Regions from separate parts of the Enterobacter dykesii genome, predicted to be linked through region 1. Evidence: predicted binding sites of a transcription regulator. Region 1 holds the regulator's gene; each other region holds the start of a gene.
What was found. The regulator CRP, encoded in region 1, controls carbon source genes, mostly activating them, when cyclic AMP is high. The targets are predictions, from matches to a motif close to ATGTGANNNNNNTCACAT.
Positions count from the first base shown of each region.

Region 1 (7,344 bases):
ATTACATTAACTTCCTGACGCCGCAGTTTTCCCGCACCCATATCAACTTCCAGCGCGTGCCGACGGTGGACACCTCAAACCCGTTTGCCGCTAAAAGCATCCCGTCGCTGGATGAGAGCTTTGTGGTGATCCATTTCCGCAATCTCGCAGGCATTGATTACCCGTGGCTGCTGGCAATGCTGCAGGGCTCGTTTATTTCGCACATGAATACGTTAGTCGTGCCGGGCGGAAAAATGGGGCTGGCGATGGAGCTCATCATGACGCCGCTGGTGGAGCGACTGATGGAAGGGAAACAGATCGCGTGAGCATGTTCCCTCTCCCTGTAGGAGAGGGTTAGGGTGAGGGCATCAACACGCACGATGCCCCATCAATCACGCCTCGATCACTTCATACGAATGCGTGATTTTTACCGCTTTCTCCAGCATTAACGCCACAGAGCAGTACTTCTCCGCAGACAGGTCCACCGCACGCGAGACCGCCGCGTCTTTCAGCTCTTTACCGGTGACCACAAAGTGCAGGTTAATATGGGTGAACAGGCGTGGCGCCTCTTCGCGACGTTCTGACGTGAGTTTAACCTCACAATCCGTCACGTCATGACGACCTTTTTGCAGAATCGACACTACGTCAATCGCGCTGCATCCGCCTGCCGCCATCAGCACCATTTCCATTGGGCTTGGCGCTTTATCGCCGGAGTTACCGTCCATCAAAATCTGGTGTCCTGACGCGGACTCGCCCAGGAACGTTAAACCTTCAACCCATTTCACGCGCGCTTGCATATTCATTAACTCCAACGTTGCATTTTTGGTGACAGATTACGCGTGCGTTACATTTCTCGCAATGGAAGGCGACCTGCATCATGCTGAAGCGAGACACCAGGAGACACGCGGCGAAAGCTATGCTAAAACACTCAGGATGCTACAGTAATACATTGACGTTACACATGTATGCAGAGGACATCAAACTTTACTGGCTGCGAAACGTTACGGTAGCCGACTTCCCAGGGTATGGGTAAGAATTCGATTGCAACCCCAGAGTCCGGATGCATCTGATGACTCTGGTGACAGCTTATAACAGAGGATAACAGCGCATGGTGCTTGGCAAACCGCAAACAGACCCGACTCTCGAATGGTTCTTGTCTCATTGCCACATTCATAAGTACCCATCGAAGAGCACGCTGATTCACCAGGGTGAAAAAGCGGAAACGTTGTATTACATCGTTAAAGGCTCGGTGGCAGTGCTGATCAAAGATGAAGAAGGGAAAGAGATGATCCTTTCTTATCTGAACCAGGGCGATTTCATCGGTGAACTGGGCCTGTTTGAAGAGGGCCAGGAACGTAGCGCCTGGGTTCGTGCAAAGACAGCATGTGAAGTGGCTGAAATTTCTTACAAGAAGTTCCGTCAGCTGATTCAGGTTAACCCTGACATCCTGATGCGTCTTTCTTCCCAGATGGCGCGCCGTCTGCAGGTGACGTCAGAGAAAGTGGGTAACCTCGCCTTCCTGGACGTTACCGGCCGTATCGCGCAAACCCTGCTGAACCTGGCGAAACAGCCAGACGCCATGACCCACCCGGACGGCATGCAAATAAAAATTACCCGTCAGGAAATTGGTCAGATCGTCGGTTGCTCCCGTGAAACAGTGGGCCGTATCCTGAAAATGCTGGAAGATCAAAACCTGATCTCCGCCCACGGTAAAACCATCGTGGTCTACGGAACGCGTTAATTCCGCTTAAACGGCGTGCCATCGCAAGGTGTCACGCCGTTTTTGTCTCTACTCCCCATGTGGCGCAGGCTGATCTATCACCCGGAAGTTAACTACGCACTGCGACAAACGCTGGTGTTGTGTCTTCCTGTGGCCATAGGCCTGATCCTCGGACATCTTCAGCAAGGTCTGCTGTTCTCCCTCGTGCCCGCCTGCTGCAATATTGCCGGTCTTGACACGCCGCATAAGCGCTTTTTCAAACGCCTGATTATCGGCGGCTGCCTGTTTGCCGGGTGTAGCCTCGCCGTGCAGCTTCTGCTTGCCCGGGATATCCCGCTGCCGCTGATCCTGACCGTGCTGGCGATGACCCTTGGCGTCACGGCGGAAATCAGTTCGCTGCATGCCCGCCTGCTTCCCGCTTCGCTGATTGCGGCCATTTTCACGCTGAGCCTCGCCGGGAACATGCCGGTGTGGGAGCCGCTGCTGATCTACGCCCTGGGGACATTATGGTACGGGCTGTTTAACTGGTTTTGGTTCTGGCTGTGGCGGGAGCAGCCGCTGCGTGAATCCCTGAGCCTGCTCTATGTGCAGCTTGCGGATTACTGCGAAGCCAAATACACCCTGCTCACCCAGCATACCGATCCGGAAAAATCCTTACCGCCGCTGCTGACGCGCCAGCAGAAGGTAGTGGATCTCATAAGCCAGTGCTATCAGCAGCTGCATATGCTCGCCGCCAACAAGAACCACGAGTACAAGCGGCTGCTGCGCACCTTCCAGGTCGGGCTGGATCTACAGGAGCACATCTCCGTAAGCCTTCACCACCCGCAGGAGGTGCAAAAGCTGGTCGAGCGCAGCCACGCCGAAGCGGTGATCCGCTGGAACGCACAAACTGTGTCCGCACGTCTGCGCGTGCTGGCCGACGATATTCTCTACCACCGCTACCCGACGCGCTTTAACATGGACAAGCAGCTGGGCGCGCTGGAGAAAATCGCCCGCCAGCATCCCGATAACCCAGTCGGCCAGTTTGCCGCCTGGCACTTCAGCCGCATTGCCCGCGTGTTGCGCACGCAGCGCCCGCTTTATCCCCGCGACCTGATGGCGGATAAGCAGAAACGGCTGCCGCTATTGCCCGCGCTCAAAAGCTATCTTTCTCTTAAATCGTCCGCCCTGCGCAACGCCGCAAGGATCAGCGTGATGCTCAGTACCGCCAGCCTGATGGGCATGGCGCTGCACCTGCCGAAACCGTACTGGATCTTAATGACCGTGCTGTTTGTCACCCAGAACGGCTACGGCGCCACGCGGGTGCGTATTCTGCATCGGGCCGGCGGAACGATGGCCGGGCTGATCATCGCGGGCGTGACGCTGCACTTCCACGTGCCGGAAGGCTATACCCTGGCAGGGATGCTGGCGATTACGCTGGTGAGCTACCTGATTATCCGCAAAAACTACGGCTGGGCGATGGTGGGCTTTACGGTGACGGCGGTATACACCCTGCAGTTGCTTACGCTGAACGGCGAACAGTTTATTGTCGCCAGGCTGATTGATACCCTGATCGGGTGCCTGATTGCCTTTGGCGGAATGGTCTGGCTGTGGCCGCAGTGGCAGAGCGGGCTGCTGAGGCAAAACGCCCACGACGCGCTGGAAGCCGACCAGCAGGCTATTCGCCTGATCCTGAGCGACGACCCGCAGCCCTCCCCGCTGGCCTATCAGCGGATGAAGGTCAACCAGGCGCACAACGCCCTGTTTAACTCGCTCAACCAGGCGATGCAGGAGCCAGGCTTTAACTCGCACTATCTGGCAGACATGAAGCTCTGGGTGACGCACAGCCAGTTTATCGTCGAGCACATTAACGCCATGACCACGCTGGCGCGCGAGCACACGATGCTGACGCCGGATCTGGCGCAGCGCTATTTGCAGTCGTGTGAAATTGCGTTGCAGAGGTGTCAGCAGCGTCTGGAGTATGACGCGCCGGGCGAGTCGGGTGACTCAAACATTCTGGAAGCGCCGGAGACGTTGACCCACGGGCCAATGAGCACCCTGGAGCAGCATTTGCAGCGCATTCTGGGGCATCTGAACACCATGCACACCATTTCGTCGGTGGCATGGCGTCAGCGTCCGCATCACGGGATTTGGCTAACCCGCAGGTTAAAGCGAACCGAGTATTAGCCTTTAACGATCTTCGCGACCGCGGCGGCAAAGCGGGTTAACCCGTCTTCGATGTCTTTGTCTTCTACCACCAGCGACGGCGCAAAGCGCATCACGTCCGGTCCGGCGTTGAGCACCATCACACCTTCGTGCGCGGCGGCGTGCAGGAAATCACGCGCGCGGCCTTTGTACTGCGGCTTCAGCTCGGCGCCAATCAGCAGCCCCATCCCACGGATCTCGCTGAACACGTCGTACTGCTCATCAATCTTCTGCAGGTGTTTTACGAACAGCTCGCGCTTCGCGCTAACGCTGTTCAACACCTCTGGCGTGTTGATGATGTCGAATGCGGCACCCGCCACGGCGCTCGCCAGCGGGTTACCGCCGTAGGTGGAACCGTGAGAACCGACGTGGAACGCGGAGGCGATCTCCTGCGTCGTCAGGACCGCGCTCACCGGGAAACCACCGCCAAGCGCTTTGGCGCTGGTCAGAATATCCGGCGTTACGCCGTAGTGCATATACGCGAACAGATCGCCGGTACGCCCCATCCCGCACTGCACTTCATCAAAGACCAGCAGCGCCTGATGTTCGTCGCACAGCGCGCGCAGCCCTTTCAGGAATTCCAGGGTTGCCGCGGTCACGCCGCCTTCCCCCTGAATCGGCTCGACCACCACCGCGCAGGTGTGGTCGTCCATCACCGCTTTCACCGCGTGCAGATCGTTAAACGGCACGTGGACGATGTCGGCCGGTTTCGGGCCAAACCCGTCGGAATACTTCGGCTGGCCGCCAACGGAGACGGTAAAGAAGGAGCGTCCGTGGAAGGCATTGTGGAAGGCGATGATTTTGGTTTTGTACGGGCTGTGGCGCGTTGTCGCGTAGTAGCGCGCCAGCTTAAACGCAGTTTCGTTGGCTTCGGTGCCGGAGTTCATAAACAGCACACGCTCGGCAAAGGTCGCATCGATGATCTTGCGGCCCAGGCGCAGCGCCGGTTCGTTGGTGAACACGTTGCTGGTATGCCACAGGGTTTCGCCCTGGGTTTTCAGCGCCTCAACCAGCGCGGGATGGCAATGACCCAGCGCCGTGACCGCAATACCGCCCGCGAAATCCACATACTCTTTACCCTGCTGATCCCAGACGCGGCTGCCTTTCCCCTTAACCGGGATAAACTCAGCCGGTGCATAAATCGGCAGGATCACTTCATCAAATGTCGCGCGGGTAATTGCTGGTTGTTCAGTTGCCATGTCATGACCATCCATTTTTATGTCACAGTTATTGTGAAAATATAATCACAAAATATGCATAAAAAATCACAGCAAGGCAACAGATATTCAGCGATTAAGGAAATTTGCCAGCAGCGCGTGCCCCTGCTCGCTGAGGATGCTTTCCGGATGGAACTGCACGCCTTCGAGATCCCATTCGCGGTGGCGAATGCCCATGATCTCCTGCGTATCGCTCCTGGCGGTCACCTCAAAGCAGTCGGGCAGCGTAGACGGGTCAATCACTAGGGAATGGTATCGCGTCACGGTTAACGGATTATTGAGCCCTGTGAATACCCCGGTACCGGTGTGGGTTACCAGAGAAGTTTTACCGTGCATCACTTTCGCGGCGCGCACGATGGTGGCACCAAACGCCTGGGCAATCGCCTGATGGCCCAGACAGACGCCGAGGATTGGCAGCTTGCCGGCATAGTGCTGGATAACATCCAGAGAAATACCCGATTCCGACGGCGTACACGGCCCCGGAGAAATCACGATTTTCTGCGGAGCCAGCGTCCCGATATCGTCCAGTCCGATCTCGTCGTTACGGCGGACAACCACCTCTGCACCCAGTTCACAAAAATACTGGTAAAGGTTCCAGGTGAAGGAATCGTAGTTATCAATCAGCAGAATCATGGCGGCTCCCGAAAAAAATGCCGCCCTATTCTACTCAGATTCCCGCGCTTCGCTCACTACTTTGGCAAAGATAGCGCTTAACGCGGTTAAATCTCCCGTTGCGCCGCTTCGGTTAGCCGCCACCCACTGGTCGGGATCGATATCGCGCCAGTCCAGCGAGTAGCCCGCGTGGAGCGCCAGCTGCTCGAAGAAAACGCGTTGGGCAATACCGTTGCCGCGCATAAACGGATGCAGCATGTTGATTTCGCAGTAATAGTGGCTAACCCGGTCAACAAACGCCGCTTTCTCAAGGCCCACGAGATACTTTTCGCTTTCCAGCGCCGCCATCAGCTCGTTGCCCATCTTCTCGATGTATTCGAAATGGCAGAACGGAATGTCGCCCTTAAAAATATCGTCGGTGCGTAACTCGCCTGCCCGCTTCATCTCGCTGCGGTACAAATGGCGATGAATAAGGCACAGATGGGGCAACCCGGGCGCGGAAGGCCCAAGCTCCAGCGTCTCAATATGGGGTTCTGAGGGACCATTACCTTTTTCAAGGAGACAACTGGCCTGTAAATTGACGTTACGCTGCTGCTCCCAGAGACGGGATTTTTGCTTGTCGGTGAGTTTTTTCACTTAACGCCTCCCTGAATAGTCCGTTTGCCACAAGTATAAGCAGCAAAACGCGCTTTCGCAGGGAGGGTGACATCACGCGGGCAGGAGAAGCCCGCGTTGAGAAGAATTACGGCAGAACTTTTGCGGAGAGGATCACGACAGGTTTTGACGGCACATTCTGATACGGACCGACGTCGTGAGTAGGCACCTGAGAAATCTTGTCGGCCACGTCCATGCCTTTCACGATTTTACCGAAAACCGCATAGCCAAAGTCACGCTGGCCGTGGTCGAGGAAGGCGTTATCCGCCACGTTCAGGAAGAACTGACTGGTCGCACTGTCTTTGTCCGCGGTACGCGCCATGGAGATGGTGCCGCGCTTGTTCAGCAGGCCGTTGTCCGCTTCGTTTTTAATAGGCGGGTTCGGCTGTTTCTGCTGCATCTGCTCGTTGAAGCCACCACCCTGAATCATGAAGCCTGGGATCACGCGGTGGAAAGTGGTGTTGTTATAGAAACCACTGTTCACGTAGTCGAGGAAGTTTTTCACGGAAACAGGGGCTTTCTGGCTATTCAGTTCCAGCTCAATATTCCCGGCAGAGGTGGTCAGCAGTACGTGAGGGTCCCCTTTGGCTGCCAGCGCAGCAGGGGAAACGGCAGAAAGAGCAAACACAGCTGCGACAGCCGCCAGTGTTGATTTGAGCATGAGAATTCCTTAACAAAGCGCAGTATAAAAAGCGAATGGCTTGATTCTAAAGAGCAGTATGAACGGAGACCAGCCTTTTACCTAATTTTACGAAGTTGAAACAATTATTACTACGCAAACGATTGGTTATGCCGCCAATTAATGTGATTTAGATCACACTAAAAACTGCAATGACACGATCATTGCCCTTAAAAGATAGGAATAGATCACTTTAACGACTAAAATCTGCCCGCTCTCAGCGCCCCTTGGGCGCTTTTCTTTTTCTGAACAGGCCAGACATGACTAACAGCAATCGCATCAAGCTCACATGGATCAGC
Region 1 covers NZ_CP126604.1:4,143,447-4,150,790, forward strand. Annotated here, with positions in the region: gene F0320_RS19865 (phosphoribulokinase) at 1-305, shown strand, start outside; gene F0320_RS19870 (OsmC family protein) at 372-776, opposite strand; gene crp (cAMP-activated global transcriptional regulator CRP) at 1,088-1,720, shown strand; gene F0320_RS19880 (YccS/YhfK family putative transporter) at 1,778-3,865, shown strand; gene argD (bifunctional acetylornithine/succinyldiaminopimelate transaminase) at 3,862-5,082, opposite strand; gene pabA (aminodeoxychorismate synthase component 2) at 5,170-5,733, opposite strand; partial or broken gene F0320_RS19895 (putative adenosine monophosphate-protein transferase Fic) at 5,764-6,231, opposite strand; partial or broken gene F0320_RS19900 (YhfG family protein) at 6,301-6,348, opposite strand; gene ppiA (peptidylprolyl isomerase A) at 6,455-7,027, opposite strand; gene tsgA (MFS transporter TsgA) at 7,306-7,344, shown strand, end outside.

Region 2 (7,344 bases), 1.9 Mb from region 1:
CGGCGTGATACACACTTCGCAGCGAATGGAACACAGCACTTTGAACTGTGTTGCGGTGATATCCAGCGGTGACAGGTAGTCGTTGAGCAGGCGATCTTTTTTCTGATTGACCATATGAATAAGACGACCCAGCGGAACAACGTCGTTAAAGATATCACTGGTGCTTTTCACAATGGTTGCCCTGGCAAGTAGTTAGTCACGGCAGATATTATTGCTCAGGCAAGTATAAGTCAACTGAATGAGTCAGCCGATGCCACGAATTGCTAAAACGTTTCATGAACTTTTTTTGAGGTCTTTCAAATCATATAGATAACTGTCAGTTATCATTCCGGGAGGGAAATAATCCTTACATTGTGACCATGGCTGAATGTCACACTTTCACCCTATAATTGCTGGGTTAAATATGGATAAGGACGACAACGCACTATGTTGGATTTAATAAAAGCAATCAGCCTTGGGCTGGTGGTCTTGCTGCCGTTGGCAAACCCGTTAACGACGGTGGCGCTGTTCCTCGGGCTGGCAGGGAATATGAACAGCGCCGAGCGCAACCATCAGTCGATGATGGCCTCCGTGTATGTGTTTGCCATCATGATGGTGGCTTACTACGCCGGACAGGTGGTGATGAACACCTTCGGGATCTCCATTCCCGGCCTGCGTATCGCCGGGGGGCTGATTGTGGCCTTTATTGGTTTCCGCATGCTGTTCCCGGCGCAAAAAGCGCATGAGTCGCCGGAGGCCACGCACAAGTCCGAAGAGCTGGAAACCGAACCGAGTGCGAATATCGCCTTTGTGCCGATTGCCATGCCGAGCACGGCGGGGCCGGGTACCATCGCGATGATCATCAGCTCCGCCTCAACGGTGCGGGACAGCGCGACCTTCCCGGACTGGGTGCTGACGGTTGCGCCGCCGCTCATTTTTGCGATTATCGGGGTTATCGTGTGGGCGTCGCTGCGCAGCTCCGGCGCCATCATGCGCTGGGTAGGCAAGGGCGGTATCGAGGCGATTTCCCGTCTGATGGGCTTCTTACTGGTCTGTATGGGCGTGCAGTTTATTATTAACGGCGTGCTGGAAATTATTAAGACCTACCATTAAGTCATTACCGGGTGGCGTTGCGCCACCCGTCACAAATAACCCTCACCCGTGCTGACCCTGTTCCTCCAGCGCCACCGGCCATTTACGGAAGATGAGCACCGACCAGACCAGCGCCACCAGCGCCGGAATGGCGCCGAGATAGCCAATCGCCGACATCGATACGTGCAGTATTACCTGATTTCCCACCAGCGCGCCCGCGCCAATCCCCAGATTGAAAATCCCTGAGAACAGCGACATGGCGACGTCCGTTGCATCCGGTGCCAGGGCCAAAACTTTCACCTGCATACCCAGACCAATAATCATAATCGCCACGCCCCAGAACAGGCTGAGGATCGCCAGATGGCTTTCGCTGCCTGCGGCAGGCATCAGCAGCAGCAGGCAGGCCAGCAGCAGACCGATAGCGCTGCTCACCAGCGTCGAGGCGTGCCGGTTACCCAGCTTACCGAACAGCACGCTGCCAATAATGCCCGCTCCGCCGAGGATCAACAGTAAGACGGTGGCAAAGTTGGCGCTAAAGCCCGCTACCACCTGCACAAACGGTTCGATGTAGCTATAGGCCGTGTAATGGGCCGTCACCACGATCGCAGTCAGCAGGTAGATACTCAGCAGCGCCGGGCGACGCATCAGCAGCGGCAGGCTTTTCAGCGAGCCGGAATGTTCGCTCGGCAGCGCGGGCAGCAGCTTAATCAGGCACACCAGCGTAACCAGCGCGCCCATGCCGATGGCGAAGAAGGTCGTGCGCCAGCCGAAGTATTGCCCCACGATGCGGCCAATCGGCAGACCCAGCACCATCGCCAGCGCGGTACCGGTAGCAATCAGGCTCAGCGCCTGTGCGCGTTTCCCCGCCGGTGCGAGTCGAATAGCCAGCGATGCGGTGATCGACCAGAACACCGCATGGGCAAAGGCAATGCCGATGCGGCTAATAACCAGCACCGTAAAATTCCACGCCATAAACGACAGGACATGGCTGGCGATGAACAGCACAAACAGACCGATCAGCAGCCTGCGCCGCTCCATCTGGCTGGTCAAAAGCATAAACGGCAGGGACATCAGCGCCACTACCCAGGCGTAGATGGTCAACATAATGCCCACCTGAGCCGTTTCCATCTGGAAACTTTCAGCGATGTCAGACAACAGCCCAACCGGAACAAATTCTGTGGTGTTAAAAATAAACGCGGCAATGGCCAGCGTGACCACGCGTAGCCACGCAACCCTGCGGGAAACTGTGTTCGTTGTCATAGGGATGTCGGAGATTCGTTGCTGAAAAGAAGAGGAGACGATCTTAAAACGTTGAACGGCGAAAACTCAACCATTATGTGACGCAGATCTCAATATTTACCTTATGAAAGCGGTAGCCGGGAACGCCGTTTTCATTGAATATAAAAGAACAACACAATAAAAACAGGCGGTAAGACAATGCAGGAGATTGATTTTTATCTGGTAGATGCGTTCAGCGATACCTCGTTTGGCGGAAATCCGGCCGCCGTTTGCCCGCTTAAGGAATGGTTACCCGATGAGACCTTACTGAAAATGGCGCAGCAGCATAATCAGTCGGAAACGGCTTTTTTCGTCTGCAGTAAAGGGGGCATTGAGCTACGCTGGTTTACCACGCTTACCGAAGTCAATCTCTGCGGCCACGCTACGCTGGCGGCCGCGCACGTGCTGTTTACCGAGCTGGATTACCCGGATTCGCGGATCCACTTTGATACCGCCTCTGGCCGCCTGACGGTCAGCCGGGAGGGGGAGTGGATGACGCTGGACTTCCCGGCATGTCCAACCCATGAAGAGACCCCCCCGCCGGAGATGCTCTCGGCGCTGGGTATCAGCCGCTACGTTGAAGCCCGTAAAGGGCGCGCCTGGCTGATCGTTCTGGACAATCGCCAGCAGGTTGAAGCGCTTGAGCCGCGCTTCTCGGCGATGACGCCAGGCGAGCATAAGGTGAGCGTTACGGCGCGCGGAGAGGGGGAATATGATTTTGTCAGCCGCTTTTTCTCACCGGGCGTTTCCGTCCCGGAAGACCCGGTCACCGGCTCCGCACATACCATGCTGATCCCGTACTGGAGCGAAAAGCTGGGCAAAAACACAATGTTTGCCCGTCAGGTTTCCGCGCGCGGCGGCGATGTACGCTGTGAGCTGAAAGGTTCGCGCGTGCTGATGAGCGGGCAGGCCGCGCTTTATCTGAAAGGCACAGTTTTTCTGCGCTAAAAACCCATAACAAGAGAGGAAGAGACAATGCAGGAAATTGATTTTTATCTGGTGGATGCCTTCAGCGATAAAACCTTTGGCGGCAACGCCGCAGCGGTATGTCCTCTGGAAGAGTGGCTGCCGGACGAAACGCTGCTCAAAATGGCGCAGCAGCATAACCAGTCTGAGACCGCCTTTTTCGTGCGCACCGACGGCGGGTTTGAGCTGCGCTGGTTCACCACGCTGGATGAAATTAACCTGTGCGGTCACGCCACGCTTGCCGCATCGCACGTCATTTTCGAATACCTTGATTATCCGCATACCGAAATCACCTTCACCACCCGCTTCGTGGGCGAGCTGACCGTCAAGCGCAGCGGCGACTGGCTGACGCTGAACTTCCCGGCGTGGTCAACGGAGGTTGTCGAGAACCCACCTGCGCTGCTGTTTAGCGCGCTGGGCATCACGGAGGCAAAAGAGGTGCGCGTCGGACGCGATTACATGGTGGTGCTGGAGAGTCAGCAGCAGGTTGAAGCGTTAACGCCGGATATTGGGGCCATGCTTCCGCTGGATAAAATGGTCTGCGTGACGGCGCCGGGAGAAGAATATGACTTCGTCAGCCGCTTCTTCTGCCCGGGCGAAGGGGTGCCGGAAGATCCGGTCACCGGATCCGCCCACAGCATGCTGATCCCTTACTGGAGCGAAAAGCTGGGCAAAACGTCACTCATTGCCCGCCAGGTGTCATACCGTGGCGGGGATTTGCGCTGCGAGCTGAAGGGCGACCGAGTGCTGATTGGCGGCCAGGCTACGCTGTACCTGAAAGGGCGAATCTTCCTGCGCTAGGTGAGTGACGCGCTATAAGTTAATACTATGAACCACCCCGGCAGGCCTGAGCTATGTTGATATAAAAACAGCAAGGAGCCTGCCATGTATTCCATTACCTCTGAATCTGCACGTCATCCGGACATTCTCACGCTGATCGCGGCGCTTGACCGCTACCAGAGCGAACTCTATCCCGCCGAAAGCAATCATCTTCTCGACCTGTCCGCGCTGCCGGAAGCCTCGCTGATCCTGATGGTCATTCGTGACCAGCAGCTGCACGCCGTAGGCTGCGGGGCCATCGTGCTCAACGGCGACGGAACGGGGGAGATGAAGCGGGTCTATATCGATCCGGCCCATCGCGGGCAGCATCTGGGTGAAACGCTGCTGGCCGCCCTGGAAGATGAGGCCCTGAGCCGTCATTGCCACACGGTAAGGCTGGAGACGGGCATCAAACAGCGCGCCGCGGTTCGCCTGTACGAGCAGTGCGGATATGATTTGCGGCCGGCGTTTGCCCCGTACGCTGACGATCCGCTCAGCCTGTTTATGGAGAAGGCGCTGGTTGAAGACGTTCGTTTAGCAGCGCTATAAACGCTTCCAGCTGGCGGGTCATCGCCCCGCGCCGCCACACCAGCCAGGTTGTAAGCCAGCGCCAGTTTTCCGCCAGCGGCCAGGCTTCAACCTGATGATGTCCCGGCATACTCTCCAGCATCGAGCGCGGCATCAGCGCGATGCCCGCGCCCGCAATGACGCAGGCGAGCATGCCGTGGTAGGACTCCATCTCATGAATGCGGCCGGGGGTCGCTCTGTCCGCATGAAACCAGCTTTCCAGATGTCGACGGTACGAGCAGTTCGCGCGAAATGCGTAAACGTCGCTACCGCTAACCTGCGTAGCGCGGGCGACCTCCGCGTGCCCGGCAGGCGTGACCAGCATCATCTCTTCCCGGTAGACCGGCATGCCCTCCAGCTCCGGGTGCGACAGCGGCCCGTCGACAAAGGCGGCGCTTAAGGTTCCCTCCAGTACGCCATCAATCATCGTCCCGGAAGGCCCGGTAGAAAGGGCAAACTGAATGCGCGGATAGCGCTGGTTAAACTGCGCCAGCGTTTCGGGAATGCGCACCGCGGCGGTGCTTTCCAGCGCGCCGAGGGCAAATAACCCCTGCGGCTCATCACCCGCGACGACCATGCGCGCTTCATCCACCAGGGCGAGGATCTGCCTGCTGTAGCGCAGGAAGTTATGCCCGGCTGGAGATAAGCGCAAACGCTGATTCTCACGAATAAACAGCTCAACGCCAAGATCGGCTTCCAGCTGGCGGATGCGGGTCGTCAGGTTGGACGGCACGCGATGCACCTTCTGCGCCGCCTGGGTGATGCTGCCCGTCAGCGCGACGGCGTTAAACATTTCAAGCTGGGTTAAGTCCATAGCATTCTCGTTTCGTGAATAAGGTGGTTAGTATTATTCATTTTTAAGAAATAGCAGAGTGAGCCACAATGAATCAACCGAAATGCGTGGAGAACATCATGAAATATTCATCTGCTACACATGCCCTGTCCGTTAACCCGGCAACGGGGGAAACTCTCGGCGCCGTTGCCTGGGCGACGCCGGAAGAGGTTGAACGCGCGATTGCTCAGTCTGACGCGGGGTATCGCCAGTGGCGACGTGAAAGCGTGGCCCACCGGGCGCAGAAGCTGCGGGATCTCGGGGCAGCGCTGCGAAACCGCGCAGAAGAGATGGCGCAGACCATCTCCCGTGAAATGGGGAAACCCATCCTGCAGGCGCGGGCGGAAGTGGCAAAATCCGCCGGTCTGTGCGACTGGTATGCCGAGCACGGTCCGGCGATGCTGCGTGCGGAGCCTACGCTTGTGGAAAACCACAACGCGGTCATTGAATACCGTCCGCTGGGGCCGATTCTCGCGGTGATGCCCTGGAACTTTCCGCTCTGGCAGGTGCTGCGCGGCGCGGTACCGATTCTGCTGGCAGGTAACAGCTGTCTGCTTAAGCATGCGCCAAACGTGCTCGGCTCTGCGGAGCTGATTGCGCAGATCTTTGCGGATGCCGGTTTCCCTGAAGGCGTATTCGGCTGGGTGAACGCCACTAATGACGGCGTAAGCCAGGCGATTAACGATCGCCGTATTGCGGCGGTGACCGTCACCGGCAGCGTGCGTGCCGGTGCGGCCATTGGCGCGCAGGCAGGAGCCGCGCTGAAAAAATGCGTGCTTGAGCTGGGTGGCTCCGACCCGTTCATCGTCCTAAACGATGCCGACCTGGATCTTGCCGTGAAGGCGGCGGTGGCGGGGCGCTACCAGAATACCGGGCAGGTGTGCGCGGCAGCCAAACGCTTCATTGTGGAAGAGGGTATTGCGGATACCTTTACCCGCCGCTTCGTCGACGCCGTCGCCGCGTTAAAGATGGGCGCGCCGGAAGCAGAAGAGAACTACCTGGGCCCGATGGCGCGTTATGACCTGCGCGATGAACTGCATCAGCAGGTGCAGGCCACCCTGGCCGAAGGGGCAACGCTGCTGCTGGGCGGAGAGAAAATCAGCGGAGAGGGCAATTACTACGCGCCAACCGTGCTGACCAACGTTACCCCGTCGATGACGGCGTTCCGCCAGGAACTGTTTGGTCCGGTCGCGGCCGTTACGGTAGCAACAGACGCGGAGCACGCCCTGACGCTTGCCAACGACAGCGACTTTGGCCTGTCCGCTACCGTCTTTACCGCTGACGCAGCGCTTGCGGATAAATTCTCCCGCGAACTGGAATGCGGCGGCGTGTTTATCAACGGCTTTAGCGCCAGCGACGCGCGCGTAGCCTTCGGCGGCGTAAAGAAAAGCGGCTTTGGACGCGAGCTTTCCCGCTTTGGTTTGCACGAGTTCTGTAACGTGCAGACGGTGTGGAAGGATCGCGTGTAGTTTTTCACCCGGCGGCACCCGCCAGTAATTTCGGCCCTCATCACGAGGGCCGTTGTCATTTATCTGCAATGGTTCTGTCATTTTCATTTCGTAGACTCGCACGCGTCTAACGTCTTGTAAATGAAGATAATTATGAACCTAACGCAAATTTTTCGCCGTATTGCGCAGCGTCTCACTCCTCGTCACTTTGGCCTGCTGACGGGTATCTTTTGCATTATTGGCCTTTTCTCCGCGCTGCAGCTCTCCTCCTCCTACCTGCTTAACGCCTCCCTGAACGACGCCCAGCGCAACGAGCAGCAAAACCTGCTGGCCTGGCAGCAGCAGAGCAAGCTGGATCTGGCT
Region 2 covers NZ_CP126604.1:2,216,867-2,224,210, forward strand. Annotated here, with positions in the region: gene marR (multiple antibiotic resistance transcriptional regulator MarR) at 1-171, opposite strand, end outside; gene F0320_RS10675 (MarC family NAAT transporter) at 427-1,092, shown strand; gene F0320_RS10680 (sugar transporter) at 1,135-2,331, opposite strand; gene F0320_RS10685 (PhzF family phenazine biosynthesis protein) at 2,509-3,297, shown strand; gene F0320_RS10690 (PhzF family phenazine biosynthesis protein) at 3,325-4,116, shown strand; gene F0320_RS10695 (GNAT family N-acetyltransferase) at 4,201-4,683, shown strand; gene ptrR (putrescine utilization regulator PtrR) at 4,637-5,515, opposite strand; gene sad (succinate-semialdehyde dehydrogenase) at 5,614-7,002, shown strand; gene F0320_RS10710 (methyl-accepting chemotaxis protein) at 7,135-7,344, shown strand, end outside.
Region 2: F0320_RS10680 (sugar transporter) is a predicted target of CRP. The motif match lies at 2,407-2,424, and genes of this name have one in related genera.

Region 3 (7,344 bases), 360 kb from region 1:
GCGCATTTGATCACGAGAAGAATACCGATCCCTAACGATGCCAGGCCGAATATTGAGGGCATGGAGATGCGAATACGCTCCGGCAACCGCTGGCTCAGCACGGCGCCGAGTACGCCGCCCATCAATACGGCGCCTGCGTTAATAAATGGCCCGATAACCAAAGTTAACTCCTGTTATTTAATCATTGATATTGCATTATTATGGCACGGCAGGGCTGCGCGAGCCTTAGCTTTGGTTGGTTTCGTGCATACTGATTCCTTCTTGCACCTCAAAATAAAAGGTGACATTATTGCGCGAATTTTCTCCTCCCTGTCTCACCGCCCGGTGAGGGTAACTGCGCCTATGAAAACCATGAAAATTGCCGTCAGCCGCGAGCTGCTCTCCACTGTGTCTACGCACCGCGAAAAGGTGACGCTGGACAGCACTGATTTTACCGATGTGGCGGCCGTCGTCATCACGACAGCTGAAAGTCGCAGCGGCATTCTTGCACTGCTGAAACGCACGGGCTTTCATTTACCGGTGTTTATTTTCTCGCAGGAGCCAACGGACGTACCCGACGGCGCCACCGCGGTCATCTCGGGTAAAGCTCAGGAGTTTCTGGAACTGGAGAGCGCTGCCAGCCGTTACGAAGAGAATCTGCTGCCGCCTTTTTTCGACACCCTGAGCCAGTATGTGGAGATGGGCAACAGCACTTTCGCCTGTCCGGGCCACCAGCACGGGGCATTTTTCAAAAAACACCCGGCAGGGCGACAGTTCTATGATTTCTTCGGTGAGAACGTGTTTCGCGCCGATATGTGCAACGCCGACGTGAAGCTGGGCGATCTGCTGATCCACGAAGGGTCCGCCAAGCACGCGCAAAAGTTCGCGGCAAAAGTATTCAATGCGGACAAAACCTACTTCGTGCTGAACGGCACGTCAGCGGCCAACAAGGTGGTGACCAACGCGCTGCTGACCCGCGGCGACCTGGTGCTGTTCGACCGCAATAACCATAAGTCTAACCACCACGGGGCGCTGATCCAGGCGGGCGCCACGCCGGTTTATCTTGAGGCCGCGCGTAACCCATTTGGCTTTATTGGCGGAATTGACGACCACTGCTTTGACGATGCCTATCTGCGGGATCTTATCCGCGAGGCGGCGCCGGAAAAGGCCGACGAGGCGCGTCCGTTCCGCCTGGCGATCATTCAGCTTGGCACCTACGACGGGACGATCTACAACGCCCGCCAGGTGATCGACAAGATCGGCCACCTCTGCGATTACATTCTCTTTGACTCCGCCTGGGTGGGCTACGAGCAGTTTATTCCAATGATGGCGGAAACGTCCCCGCTGTTGCTGGAGCTGAACGAGAACGATCCGGGGATTTTCGTGACCCAGTCGGTGCACAAACAGCAGGCCGGGTTCTCGCAAACGTCGCAGATCCATAAAAAGGATAACCACATTCGCGGTCAGGCGCGCTTCTGCCCGCACAAGCGGCTGAACAACGCGTTTATGCTGCATGCCTCCACCAGCCCGTTTTATCCGCTGTTCGCAGCGCTGGATGTGAATGCCAAGATCCACGAAGGTGAAAGCGGACGCAGGCTGTGGGCGGAATGCGTCGAGCTGGGGATCGAAGCGCGCAAGGCGATCGTTGCGAATTGCCATATGATCAAACCGTTTATCCCGCCGGTGGTGGCGGGGCGGCCGTGGCAGGATCATCCGACGCACGCCATTGCCAGCGAGCTGCGCTTCTTCAGCTTTGAGCCGGGGGCCAAATGGCACGGCTTTGAGGGCTATGCCCGCGAGCAGTACTTTGTCGACCCGTGCAAGCTCCTGCTGACCACGCCGGGCATTGATGCCGAAACCGGGGAGTACACCGATTTCGGGATCCCGGCGACGATTCTGGCGCACTACCTGCGCGAAAACGGCATCGTACCGGAGAAATGCGACCTCAATTCGATCCTGTTCCTGCTGACGCCTGCCGAAAGCAGCGAGAAGCTGGCGCAGCTGGTGGCGATGCTGGGCCAGTTCGAACAGCATATTGAAGACGACACGCCGCTGGCGGACGTGCTGCCGACGATCTTCCAGAAATACCCGGTGCGCTACCGGGATTACACTCTCCGCCAGCTGTGCCAGGAGATGCACGATCTCTACGTCAGCTTTGACGTGAAGGATCTGCAGAAGGCGATGTTCCGCAAGGAGAGCCTGCCGGAGGTGGTGATGAACCCGCAGGATGCAAACCGGGCCTATATTCGCGGTGACGTGGAGCTGGTTCGCATACGGGATGCCGCAGGGCGCATTGCTGCCGAAGGGGCGCTGCCCTATCCGCCGGGCGTGCTGTGCGTGGTGCCGGGTGAGGTCTGGGGCGGGGCGGTACAGCGTTACTTCCTCGCGCTGGAGGAGGGCGTCAACCTGCTGCCGGGCTTCTCGCCGGAGCTGCAGGGAGTTTACAGCGAGAAGGATGCCGACGGGATTAAGCGGCTGTATGGGTATGTTTTAAGATAGTGCGGGCTGTTGCCCTCACCCTAACCCTCTCCCACAAGGAGAGGGAACGTTTCATCAAACCGCGCTACGCTTGTACATCCTCCTCGGATGCCCAATCTTGCCGTACAGCATCTCCACCGTCAGAAAACCCGCCTCCACGCAGTGTTCCAGATAGCGCCGGGTGGTGGTTTTGCTTAATCCCGTCTCGCTCACCACCTCATCCACGGTAAAGCAGTGCGTTGCCTTGTCGTTGAACAGCGTCTGCACTCGCGCCAGCGTATTTTCCTCAATGCCTTTGCTGCCGTTGTCCAGGCGGTAGTTTTTCGCCTGGAGCTGATACAGCGAATCCACGTTCTGCTGGTCGACAATCTTCCAGACCCTCTGCTGTTCGGCAAACTGCACAAACCGCTCCAGCGACTGGCTGAGCCGCTTCCAGGAGACGGGTTTGAGGATGTAGTCGAACGCGCCGTTGCGAATCGCCTGGCTGCAGGTGTCCATATCGCTGGCGGCAGTAATAAAAATCACCGAGCAGTTGGCGCGGGCCAGCATCGGGTTATTGATAAGCGAGATCCCTTTGCCGTCCGGCAGGTAGTTGTCCAGCAGCATCAGCTGCGGCTGTTTGTTTGCAAGCTCTGCCTGGGCCGCAGCCAGGGACGAGGCAATGCCCACCAGCCTCAGACGTGGATGTTTGCCTATCAGCTCCGCGTGCAGTTGCGCCAGCTCGTTCTCATCTTCAACAATCAGTACGTCGATAAGTTCATGTTGCATAGTCGGTGTCTTCCAGTTGCCGGGCGGTTCCCGTGGCCGGGATAAACAAGGAGAAAATGGCGCCGCGCGGGGTATTATCGGCAACTTCTATCGCGCCGCCAGCCTGTGTGATGTAGCTTTCGATCAGATACAGACCAATCCCATGATCGCCGCGTGTTTTGGTGGTGATGCCGCGTTCAAAGATCCGCTCACGGATCTCGGGCTTGATGCCAACGCCCTGGTCGGCGACTTCAATAATCAGCTCCTGATCGCTAAGTTTAATCAGCACTTCTACCGGCGCATGGGGAAGCGGCGACCGCTGTGTCGCTTCGATGGCGTTATCCAGCAGGTTGCCAATAATTGAAATCAGCTCCTGCTCCCCAAGGGGCTGGAACGGTCTGTCCAGCCGACAGGCCGGGTCGAAATACAGTTCGACGCCTTTCTCCCGCGCGCGGGCAGCTTTCCCCAGCAGCAGGCCGCACAGGGTCGGGGAGCTGAAGCGCGAAGAGATAAAGTCCAGCAGCTCCTGGGCGTGTTCAGACTGCGCCTGAATGTAGCCAATGGCTTCCTCATAGCGGCCCATGTGCAGCAGGCCGGAGAGGGTGGTCATCCTGTTTAACTGCTCGTGGCGCATGATGCGCAGGTTATCGACATAGCGTTTTACCTGGCTGAGCTGGGCGCTCAGCGAGTCGATCTCGTTGCGATCGCGGAAGGTGATCACCCAGCCCTGTAGCGAACCCTCAAGCATGATGTGCACCCGGCTGGCAATCACCGTGAGATCGTTAAAACGGCAAATCTCGTCATGGGTATCTTTCGCCAGCATCGTCTGCATGTCGAAGAACGGGACCGGATCGATTACCTGGCTTATCAGTTGTCCGCGCAGTTCACGGGCGGGCTGGCTCAGGCCCAGCAGCTTGCGCGCCGCCTGGTTGATCACTTCAATCCGCCGCCGATCGTCAATGGCAATCACCCCTTCATAAATAGACTCCATCATCGCCTTCTGCTGGCGCACCAGCAGGCCGATCTCGCGCGGCTCAAGGGAGAAGATCTGCTTCTTGATGCTGCGGGTAAAGAACCAGGAGAAGATAAAGAGAGCGATAAGCAGCAGCACGGCGGCAATCAGGATATTGACCACTTTACTGACGGTAATGGTGTCCAGGTAGCTGGTGAGATAGCCGACCGAAACAATGCCGACCACCTGTCCGGCAGCGTTGAAGATGGGGGCTTTACTGCGCAGCGAAATGCCCAACCCGCCTTTGCGGATTGTGGTAATGCTTTTACCCTGCAATACGGCTTCATTGTCTCCGCCAACCAGGGTTGTGCCCACTCTGTCGGCAAAGACGGAGTGAAAAAGATGCTGGCCCTTATTATCGCCAATCACAATAAAGCTGGCGTCACTGTGCGCAGAAATTTTCTGCATAAAATCATGAATGGCGTTGATATTCTTTTGTTCAACTTCATGACGCAATGTCGGAATAAGCGCAATCTCTTCAGCCTGTATTTTGGCTCGCGTACTCATTTCCTGATAAAGCTGTTTCCCGACGTCGGCATAATAATATCCGCCCAGCAGCGCGAAAAGCACTGAGAAAAAGGCAACCAGCGAAATAAACAGCTTAATCTGGAAGGAGAGTTTCATAACTATCACGCGAGGTAGCAGCAAAGATCGCCAATATATCATCTTTTTTTGCGCTGACGCCCGCTTTGCCGAAAACTTGTGATCCCTTGCACAGCGGGCGCTGTAAAAGAGTTATCCTGAAGGCTAACGTGCTTCGGGCTGCACGAACAAATGTTATTTGTTTGTTCAATTCGGAAAAGAAACCATAAAAACCACGGCAATAAATAAGGTATAAATCACATTAAATAAAAGAAACCATTAAAACCATAGCTGCCATTAAAACTTCGCTTTTAATATGCCATTCCTCACATAAAGTAAGCCTTTGTGACTCTAAGCTGAACGCACAAAATAACCAAGGGGCTTATTATGAGCACAACTGACGATTCTTTCTCTGTTACCCACGACCCGATTGAAATTCAGCGACCTTCGCTCAAAGAGCGCTGGTGGCATATTATGGATACCTGGAAAATTGGGATTATTCCTCTGCCGCTGTTCGTTCTGGCGGGCGCGCTGATTGCGATTGATTGTCTGGGCGGAAAACTGCCGAGCGATATCGTGGTGATGGTGGCAACGCTGGCCTTCTTCGGCTTTGCCTGCGGCGAGTTTGGCAAACGCCTGCCGATTGTCGGCAAGCTCGGCGCGGCGGCGATTTGCGCCACCTTTATCCCTTCCGCGCTGGTCTATTATGGCCTGCTGCCGGACGTGGTGGTCGAGTCCACCACCAAGTTCTACAAATCCACCAACATTCTCTACCTCTACATCTGCTGCATTATCGTCGGCAGCATCATGAGCATGAACCGCACGGTGCTGATTCAGGGCTTCCTGCGCATCTTCTTCCCGATGCTGTGCGGCGAAATCGTCGGCATGCTGGTAGGGATGGGCGTCGGCCTGGCGCTGGGTCTTGAGCCGTTCCAGATTTTCTTCTTTATCATTCTGCCAATTATGGCGGGCGGCGTCGGGGAAGGGGCGATCCCGCTTTCCATCGGCTATGCCACCCTGCTGCACATGGACCAGGGCGTAGCGCTCGGCCGCGTGCTGCCGATGGTGATGCTCGGCGGTCTGACGGCAATCATCATCTCCGGCTGCCTGAACCAGCTCGGTAAACGCTTCCCGCACCTGACCGGTGAAGGCCAGCTGATGCCTAACCGCGTGAATGCCGATGCGACGGTCTCTCAGCCTGCGTTTTCCGGCAAAGCGGACGTCACCACTATCGCCTCCGGCGCGCTGCTGGCGGTGCTGCTCTACATGCTGGGCATGCTCGGCCACAAGCTGATTGGCCTGCCTGCACCAGTTGGCATGCTGTTTATGGCGGTCCTGGTTAAGCTCTGCAACGGCGCCTCTCCGCGCCTGCTGGAAGGCTCTCAGGTGGTGTACAAATTCTTCCAGACCTCAGTGACCTACCCAATCCTCTTCGCCGTCGGCGTGGCCATCACCCCGTGGCATGAACTGGTGGCGGCGTTCACCGTCAGCAACCTGCTGGTGATTGTCAGCACCGTTTCCGCACTGGTGGCAACTGGCTTCTTCGTCGGCAAAAAGATTGGTATGCACCCGATTGATGTCGCCATCGTCTCCTGCTGCCAGAGCGGCCAGGGCGGTACCGGCGACGTGGCGATCCTGACCGCAGGCAACCGCATGAGCCTGATGCCGTTCGCCCAGATTGCTACCCGTATCGGCGGAGCGATTAACGTCTCTGTCTCACTGCTGATTCTGGGCAACTTCCTCGTTTAAGTTTTCAGGAAAGAACAATGAAACTCGCAAGCTTTTTATACCAGGGAAAACGCAGCTACGGCATCGTCCAGGCCGACGGCGTGATTGATTTAGGCCGCCGTCTCGGCGACCGCTACAGCGACCTTAAGGCGCTGCTGCAGGGCAACGGGCTGGCGCAGGCCACCCGCTACCTGAACGATGCCGTGGACGTGCCGATGAGCGCCATCACCTTCTTACCGGTGATCGAGCAGCCGGAAAAGATCCTCTGCGTGGGCATGAACTATGCCGACAAGCGCAAGGAGTTTGACCAGCATAACCCGGCGCCGACGCTGTTTGTCCGTTTTCCGGATTCACAAACCGGCCACAACGAGCCGGTGCTGAAGCCGCGCCACTCCAGCGAATTCGACTATGAAGGCGAGCTGGCGGTGATCATCGGCAAAGGCGGGGAGAACATCAGCCGCGATGACGCCCTGCGCCACGTGGCGGGCTACAGCTGCTACATGGACGGCTCCGCCCGCGACTGGCAGCACACCTGGTTTACCGCCGGTAAAAACTGGCGCAAAACCGGCGCGTTTGGGCCGTGGATGGCGACGGCTGATGAGATCCCGGATCCGCACCAGCTTGCGATCCGCACCTGGCTGAACGGCCGCATGGTGCAGGAAGACAACACCAGCAGCATGATCCACAAGGTTGCGGAGCTGATCGAGTACATCAGCACCTTCACCCGCCTCAGCCCGGGTGATGTGATCATCACCGGCTCCCCTGGCGGCGTGGGTAAAAAGCGCAATCCGCCGCTGTTTATGAAAGAGGGGGATCGC
Region 3 covers NZ_CP126604.1:3,785,932-3,793,275, reverse strand. Annotated here, with positions in the region: gene F0320_RS18015 (DUF554 domain-containing protein) at 1-161, opposite strand, end outside; gene F0320_RS18010 (ornithine decarboxylase) at 343-2,478, shown strand; gene F0320_RS18005 (response regulator) at 2,533-3,225, opposite strand; gene F0320_RS18000 (ATP-binding protein) at 3,215-4,840, opposite strand; gene F0320_RS17995 (2-hydroxycarboxylate transporter family protein) at 5,186-6,547, shown strand; gene F0320_RS17990 (fumarylacetoacetate hydrolase family protein) at 6,565-7,344, shown strand, end outside.
Region 3: F0320_RS17995 (2-hydroxycarboxylate transporter family protein) is a predicted target of CRP. The motif match lies at 5,044-5,061, and genes of this name have one in related genera.

Region 4 (7,344 bases), 1.9 Mb from region 1:
CGAGAAGCACATAGCCATACGGTGATCGTTGTAGGTGCCGATTTCCGCAAACTGCAGTTTTGCCGGAGGAGTCACGCGAATGTAGTCTTCGCCCTCTTCCACCTCAGCACCGACTTTTCGCAGCTCGGTCGCCATCGCGAACAGGCGGTCCGTCTCTTTTACGCGCCAGTTGTAGATGTTACGAAGCGTGGTAGTGCCTTTGGCGAACAGCGCCGCCGTGGCAATGGTCATCGCCGCATCCGGGATATGGTTCATGTCCATATCGATGGCGTTCAGCTCGCCGTGGGTACAGGAGATGAAGTCATCGCCCCAGGTGACAATGGCGCCCATCTTTTCCAGCACGTCCGCAAAACGGATGTCGCCCTGCACGCTGTTACGGCCAATACCGGTCACTTTTACCGTGCCGCCTTTAATCGCACCCGCGGCCAGGAAGTAGGACGCGGATGACGCATCACCCTCAACAAGGTAGTTGCCCGGAGACTGGTACTGCTGTGCCCCGCGTACCACGAAGCGCTGATAGGACTGGTTTTCCACCTCAACACCGAAGGTTTTCATCAGGTGTAGCGTGATATCAATGTACGGTTTAGAAACCAGGTCGCCCTTGATGCTAATAACCGTATCCTGCGGTGCCAGCGGCGCGGTCATCAGCAGTGCCGTCAGGAACTGGCTGGAAACGCTGCCGTCCACCTCGACGTTACCGCCGGTAAAACCGCCGCGCAGACGCAGTGGCGGATAGTTTTCCTGCTCAATATACTCAACCTGCGCACCGCCCTGACGCAGAGCATCCACCAGGTGACCAATCGGACGCTCTTTCATGCGCGGCTCGCCGGTCAGCACGATGTTGTTGCTGCCCAGACACAGGGCCGCCGCCAGCGGGCGCATCGCGGTACCCGCGTTGCCCAGAAACAGCTCAAGCTCTTCGCTCGAGCGAAGCGCGCCGCCGTTGCCGGTCACTTCGCAGCGGGTACGATCGTCGGAGAGAGTGTAATGAACGCCCAACGCTTTCAGCGCATTGAGCATATGGCGCACGTCATCGCTGTCCAGCAGGTTTGTAAGGACGGTGGTGCCGTTTGCCAGAGCTGCCAGCAGCAGAGCGCGGTTCGAGACACTTTTTGAACCAGGCAGATTGATGGTGCCATCTACCCGCGCGATAGGTTGTAACGTCAGGGATTCCATGAAAACTAAACTCTCAACTCAACATAATAAAAACCCCGCAGGGACGCTGCGGGGGTGAAAAACAGCAAATTAACCGTGACGACGTTCGAAGTCGATCATGAAATCCGTCAGGGCTTTAACGCCTTCCAGCGGCATCGCGTTATAGATGGAGGCACGCATGCCGCCAACGACACGGTGACCTTTGAGCGCATGCAGGCCTGCCGCGAAGGACTCTTCCAGGAACACTTTATCCAGGCTGCTGTCCGCCAGCTGGAACGGCACGTTCATGCGGGAACGGTTCGCTTTCGCCACATCGTTGCGGTAGAAATCGCTCTTGTCGATTACGCCGTACAGCAGTTCAGCTTTCTGCTGATTCACCTTGTCCATCTGCGCCACGCCGCCGTTTTGCTTCAGCCATTTGAAGACCAGGCCGGAGAGATACCAGGCAAACGTTGGTGGGGTGTTGAACATCGAATCGTTATCGTTCAGCACGGTGTAATCAAGAATCGACGGGCAGGATTTATGCGCTTTACCCAGCAGGTCTTCACGCACGACGACGATAGTCAAACCGGCCGGGCCGATATTTTTCTGCGCGCCCGCATAGATAACGCCGTAGCGGCTGACATCAATTGGCGCAGACAGAATGGTGGAGGAGAAGTCGGCGGCAACCACGACATCGCTACCGAAGTTTGGCGTCTCGTCGATGGCAATCCCGTCAATGGTTTCGTTCGGGCAGTAGTGCAGATACGCTGCATTATCGGAAAGCTGCCACTCGCTCATTGGCTTCACGGCGCGCAGACCGTCAACGGTCACTTTGGCGTCGATAACATTCGGCGTGCAGTATTTATGTGCTTCCTTAACGGCGCTTGACGCCCAGTAACCCGCATCAACGTAGTCAGCCGTCGTTTTATCACCGAGAATATTCAGCGGAACGCCTGCAAACTGGCCGCGTCCACCGCCGTGACAGAACAATACTTTGTAATTCGAGGGAATATTCAGCAGATCGCGAAAATCCTTTTCTGCCTCTTCCGCCACCTGAATAAACTCTTTACCACGGTGGCTGATTTCCATCACCGACGTACCGAGACCGTTCCAGTCACAAAGTTCCTGTTGAGCCTGTTTAAGCACGTCTGCCGGTAACATTGCCGGACCTGAACTGAAATTAAAGACTTGAGCCATTTCCCCTCACCACGCTAAAAGCCATAAGTTATAACTGTGGATATCGGTTTTATCATTCAGTGACACGCGCCGCAATGTCTAAAACTTATGACCCGTGAAATGTGCCCCGCGTCACACAAAACAATCTGCCGCCTCGCTAAGTCAAAACCGACAAAATGGCTGTCAGGTGATACGTTTGGCCCGGCTAACCTTCGTCCATTCCGGATTTGCACAGCGGGGGCATAATTGGCGATCCCCCGGCTGCATCGCGACGACATGGCTACATCTTACGCAAGCATACTCGCCTGATTCAGGTACCGTTCTGAAACGCTCGATCAGCATATCCGGCAGGATACACAGTCCCGGTTTTACCTCGTCGTCTGAATAGTAATAAACGCTGATCTGCCCGTTGGTTTCCATGATCGCCAGACGCACCTGCCCGAGCTGTTCAACGCTGTTCAGGCGTAGCTCCATAAAGAACTCAAACTCGGTCATATTGGCGCTTTGTACATTTTCCCAGGCCAGCTGTCCGTCCTCGACGATAACGACCGGCTTGCCTTCAAGCAGATCTTCCAGCTTTTCGCTTTTCGACATCAGCCACATGACAAGACGGTAAAGTAGCGCCAGTGAGACAAAAACGATAAACACCGGCACCATCGGCACGTCGTCATAAAAGGCGACGTCCCCCGCGGCAGACCCCAGCGTCAGGATGATCAACACCTCAAAGAGCGACATCTGCCGCACGCCGCGGCGGCCGGTGATTTTAAGAAACAGGAAGACGAGGACGAAGGTATACAGGCTGCGCAGCGCCACTTCGCCCAGAAATTCAGGAGGAACTTTATCAAACGCCATCCGCTGGAGATCAAATGCTTTCATTTTTTTATGCCTTAACAGTCAGTTACTGCCACTAAGCATAGCCCAGCCTTTTATTTTCGCCGAAGATAGCACCCGTCACGCAAAACCCGTATCATTGCGCGCTTTACGTACGATAAAAGTGAACGCCATGACTCAAACGTTTATCCCCGGCAAAGACGCCGCTCTGGAAGATTCCATCGCTCGCTTCCAGCAGAAACTGACCGACCTGGGTTTTAACATCGAAGAAGCCTCCTGGCTCAATCCGGTGCCTCATGTCTGGTCAGTGCATATTCGCGATAAAGACTGTGCCCTGTGCTTTACCAACGGTAAAGGCGCGACAAAAAAAGCGGCACTGGCCTCTGCGCTGGGTGAGTATTTTGAGCGTCTGTCCACCAACTATTTCTTCGCTGACTTCTGGCTGGGCGAAACTATTGCTAACGGCCCGTTCGTTCACTATCCGAATGAAAAATGGTTCCCGCTGACCGAAGATGACGAGCTGCCGGAAGGTATTCTCGACGCGCGCCTGCGTGCTTTCTACGATCCGGAAAACGAACTGACGGCCAGCATGCTGATCGATCTGCAGTCTGGCAATGAAGACCGTGGGATCTGCGCCCTGCCGTTCACCCGTCAGTCTGACGAGCAGACCGTGTATATTCCGATGAACATCGTCGGCAACCTGTATGTATCCAACGGTATGTCCGCCGGTAACACCCGCAATGAAGCGCGCGTGCAGGGTCTGTCCGAGGTCTTTGAACGCCACATTAAAAACCGCATCATCGCCGAATCCATCAGCCTGCCTGAAATTCCGGCAGACGTGCTGGCGCGCTACCCGGGCGTTGTGGAGTCCATCGCTAAGCTGGAAGCAGAAGGTTTCCCAATCTTTGCCTACGACGGCTCGCTGGGCGGCAAGTATCCGGTTATCTGCGTGGTGCTGTTTAACCCGGCCAACGGCACCTGCTTCGCCTCCTTCGGCGCACACCCTGACTTCGGCGTGGCGCTGGAGCGTACCGTTACCGAGCTGCTGCAGGGCCGTAGCCTGAAAGATCTCGACGTCTTCACTCCGCCAACGTTTGACGATGAAGAAGTGGCCGAGCATACCAACCTTGAAACCCACTTCATCGACTCCAGCGGTTTAATTTCCTGGGATATGTTCAAGCAGGACGCCGACTATCCGTTCGTGGACTGGAGCTTTGCCGGTACCACGGAAGAAGAGTTCGCCACGCTGATGGCTATCTTCAACGCCGAAGATCAGGAAGTCTACATTGCCGACTACGAACACCTTGGCGTCTACGCGTGCCGCATTATCGTTCCGGGCATGTCCGACATCTACCCGGCTGAAGATCTGTGGCTGGCGAATAACAGCATGGGCGCGCACCTGCGCGAAACGCTGCTGGCTCTGCCGGGCAGCGAGTGGGAGAAAGAAGATTATCTGAACCTGATCGCCCAGCTGGACGAAGAAGGCCACGACGACTTTACCCGAGTACGCGAACTGCTGGGCCTGGCGACCGGTAAAGACAACGGCTGGTATACCCTGCGTATCGGTGAGCTGAAAGCGATGCTGGCCCTGGCGGGTGGCGATTTGGATCAGGCTCTGGCCTGGACCGAGTGGACCATGGAATTCAACCAGTCGGTCTTCTCTGCCGAGCGCACCAATTATTACCGCTGCCTGCAAACCCTGCTGCTGCTGGCACAGGAAGACGATCGCGAGCCGCTGCAATACCTGAATGCTTTCGTGCGGATGTACGGAGCTGAGGCCGTAGAAGCAGCCAGCGCAGCCCTGAGCGGCGAAGAGCCGTTCTATGGCCTGCAGGCTGTTGATAGCGATCTGAAAGCCTTCCCGGCGCATCAGTCGCTGCTGAAGGCCTACGAAAAGCTGCAGAAAGCTAAAGCCGCTTACTGGTCAAAATAAGCGCAGATAACATTACCAGCAGTAGGCGTATTCAATCGTCTGGGCTATATTACGGGGCAATTTCATTGCCCCGTTTTTTATTTTCTTCGGCAATGACTGTTGATTGTAATAATAAAGTTAAACATGGGTAAATATAATAATATTTACCTGGGCTTTACTGTTACTTTTTATGGTAAATACTCCATATTAATTAACTGTGTCAGAGGTGGCTGAACGAAAAAATTCAACTCTTTTCATAACTTTTAAAATTTATTTTTATACGGATAATCAAATACTTACTCCGCATTTGCTGTAAAACCATACACACTGCGGGCCTATAAGCCAGGCGAGATATGATCTATATCAATTTCTCTTCTATAATGCTTTGTTAGTATCTCGTCGCCGACTTAATAAAGAGAGAGTTAGTGTGAAAGCTGACAACCCTTTTGATCTTTTACTCCCTGCTGCGATGGCCAAAGTTGCCGAAGAAGCGGGTGTCTATAAAGCAACGAAACACCCGATGAAGACGTTCTATCTGGCGATCACGGCTGGTGTGTTCATCTCTATCGCTTTCGTCTTCTACATCACCGCCACCACCGGTACTGCCGGAATGCCTTTCGGCATGGCCAAACTGATTGGCGGCATTTGCTTCTCACTGGGTCTGATTCTTTGCGTCATCTGCGGCGCCGACCTCTTCACCTCAACGGTGCTGATTGTCGTGGCAAAGGCCAGCGGAAGAATTACCTGGGGTCAGCTGGCGCGTAACTGGCTTAACGTCTACGTGGGTAACCTGGTTGGCTGTCTGCTCTTTGTTTTGTTGATGTGGCTTTCTGGCGAGTACATGACCGCCAACGGTGGCTGGGGCCTTAACGTCCTGCAAACCGCCGACCACAAAATGCACCACACATTTATCGAAGCCGTTGCTCTCGGCATCCTCGCTAACCTGATGGTCTGCCTGGCTGTATGGATGAGCTACTCGGGTCGTAGCCTGATGGACAAAGCCTTAATTATGGTTCTGCCGGTTGCGATGTTTGTTGCCAGCGGCTTTGAGCACAGTATCGCGAATATGTTCATGATCCCAATGGGCATTGTCATCCGCGACTTTGCAAGCCCGGAGTTCTGGACCGCAGTTGGTTCATCCCCGGAAAGTTTCTCTCACCTGACTATTATGAATTTCATTACTGATAACCTGATCCCTGTCACTATCGGGAACATTATCGGTGGGGGTCTGTTAGTTGGGTTGACATACTGGGTCATTTACCTGCGTGGCGACGATCATCATTGATGGTTTTCTCAGGCAGTAAATAAAAAATCCACTTAAGAAGGTAGGTGTTACATGTCCGAGCTTAATGAAAAGTTAGCCACAGCCTGGGAAGGTTTTGCGAAAGGTGACTGGCAGAATGAAGTAAACGTACGTGACTTCATTCAGAAAAACTATACCCCGTATGAAGGTGACGAATCCTTCCTGGCTGGCGCAACTGACGCGACCACCAAGCTGTGGGACAGCGTAATGGAAGGCGTTAAACTGGAAAACCGCACTCACGCGCCAGTTGATTTTGACACCTCCGTTGCTTCCACCATCACTTCTCACGATGCTGGCTACATCAACAAAGCCCTTGAGAAAATCGTTGGTCTGCAGACTGAAGCACCACTGAAACGCGCAATTATCCCGTTCGGTGGTATCAAAATGGTTGAAGGTTCCTGCAAAGCGTATAATCGCGAGCTGGACCCAATGCTGAAAAAAATCTTCACCGAATACCGCAAAACCCACAACCAGGGCGTATTCGATGTTTACACCAAAGACATTCTGAACTGCCGTAAATCTGGCGTTCTGACTGGTCTGCCAGATGCGTATGGCCGTGGCCGTATCATCGGCGACTACCGTCGCGTTGCGCTGTACGGTATCGACTTCCTGATGAAAGACAAGTACGCGCAGTTTGTTTCCCTGCAGTCCGATCTGGAAAACGGCGTAAACCTGGAAGCGACTATCCGTCTGCGTGAAGAAATCGCTGAACAGCACCGCGCGCTGGGTCAGATCAAAGAGATGGCAGCGAAATATGGCTGCGATATCTCTGGTCCTGCTACCAACGCTCAGGAAGCTATCCAGTGGACCTACTTCGGCTACCTGGCCGCTGTTAAGTCTCAGAACGGTGCAGCAATGTCCTTCGGTCGCGTATCCACCTTCCTGGATGCGTACATCGAACGCGACATCAAAGCAGGCAAAATTACCGAGCAAGACGCTCAGGAAATGATTGACCACCTGGTCATGAAACTGCGTATGGTTCGCT
Region 4 covers NZ_CP126604.1:1,480,270-1,487,613, reverse strand. Annotated here, with positions in the region: gene aroA (3-phosphoshikimate 1-carboxyvinyltransferase) at 1-1,176, opposite strand, end outside; gene serC (3-phosphoserine/phosphohydroxythreonine transaminase) at 1,246-2,334, opposite strand; gene F0320_RS06970 (DUF421 domain-containing protein) at 2,497-3,189, opposite strand; gene ycaO (30S ribosomal protein S12 methylthiotransferase accessory factor YcaO) at 3,317-5,077, shown strand; gene focA (formate transporter FocA) at 5,484-6,341, shown strand; gene pflB (formate C-acetyltransferase) at 6,393-7,344, shown strand, end outside.
Region 4: focA (formate transporter FocA) is a predicted target of CRP. The motif match lies at 5,408-5,425, and genes of this name have one in related genera.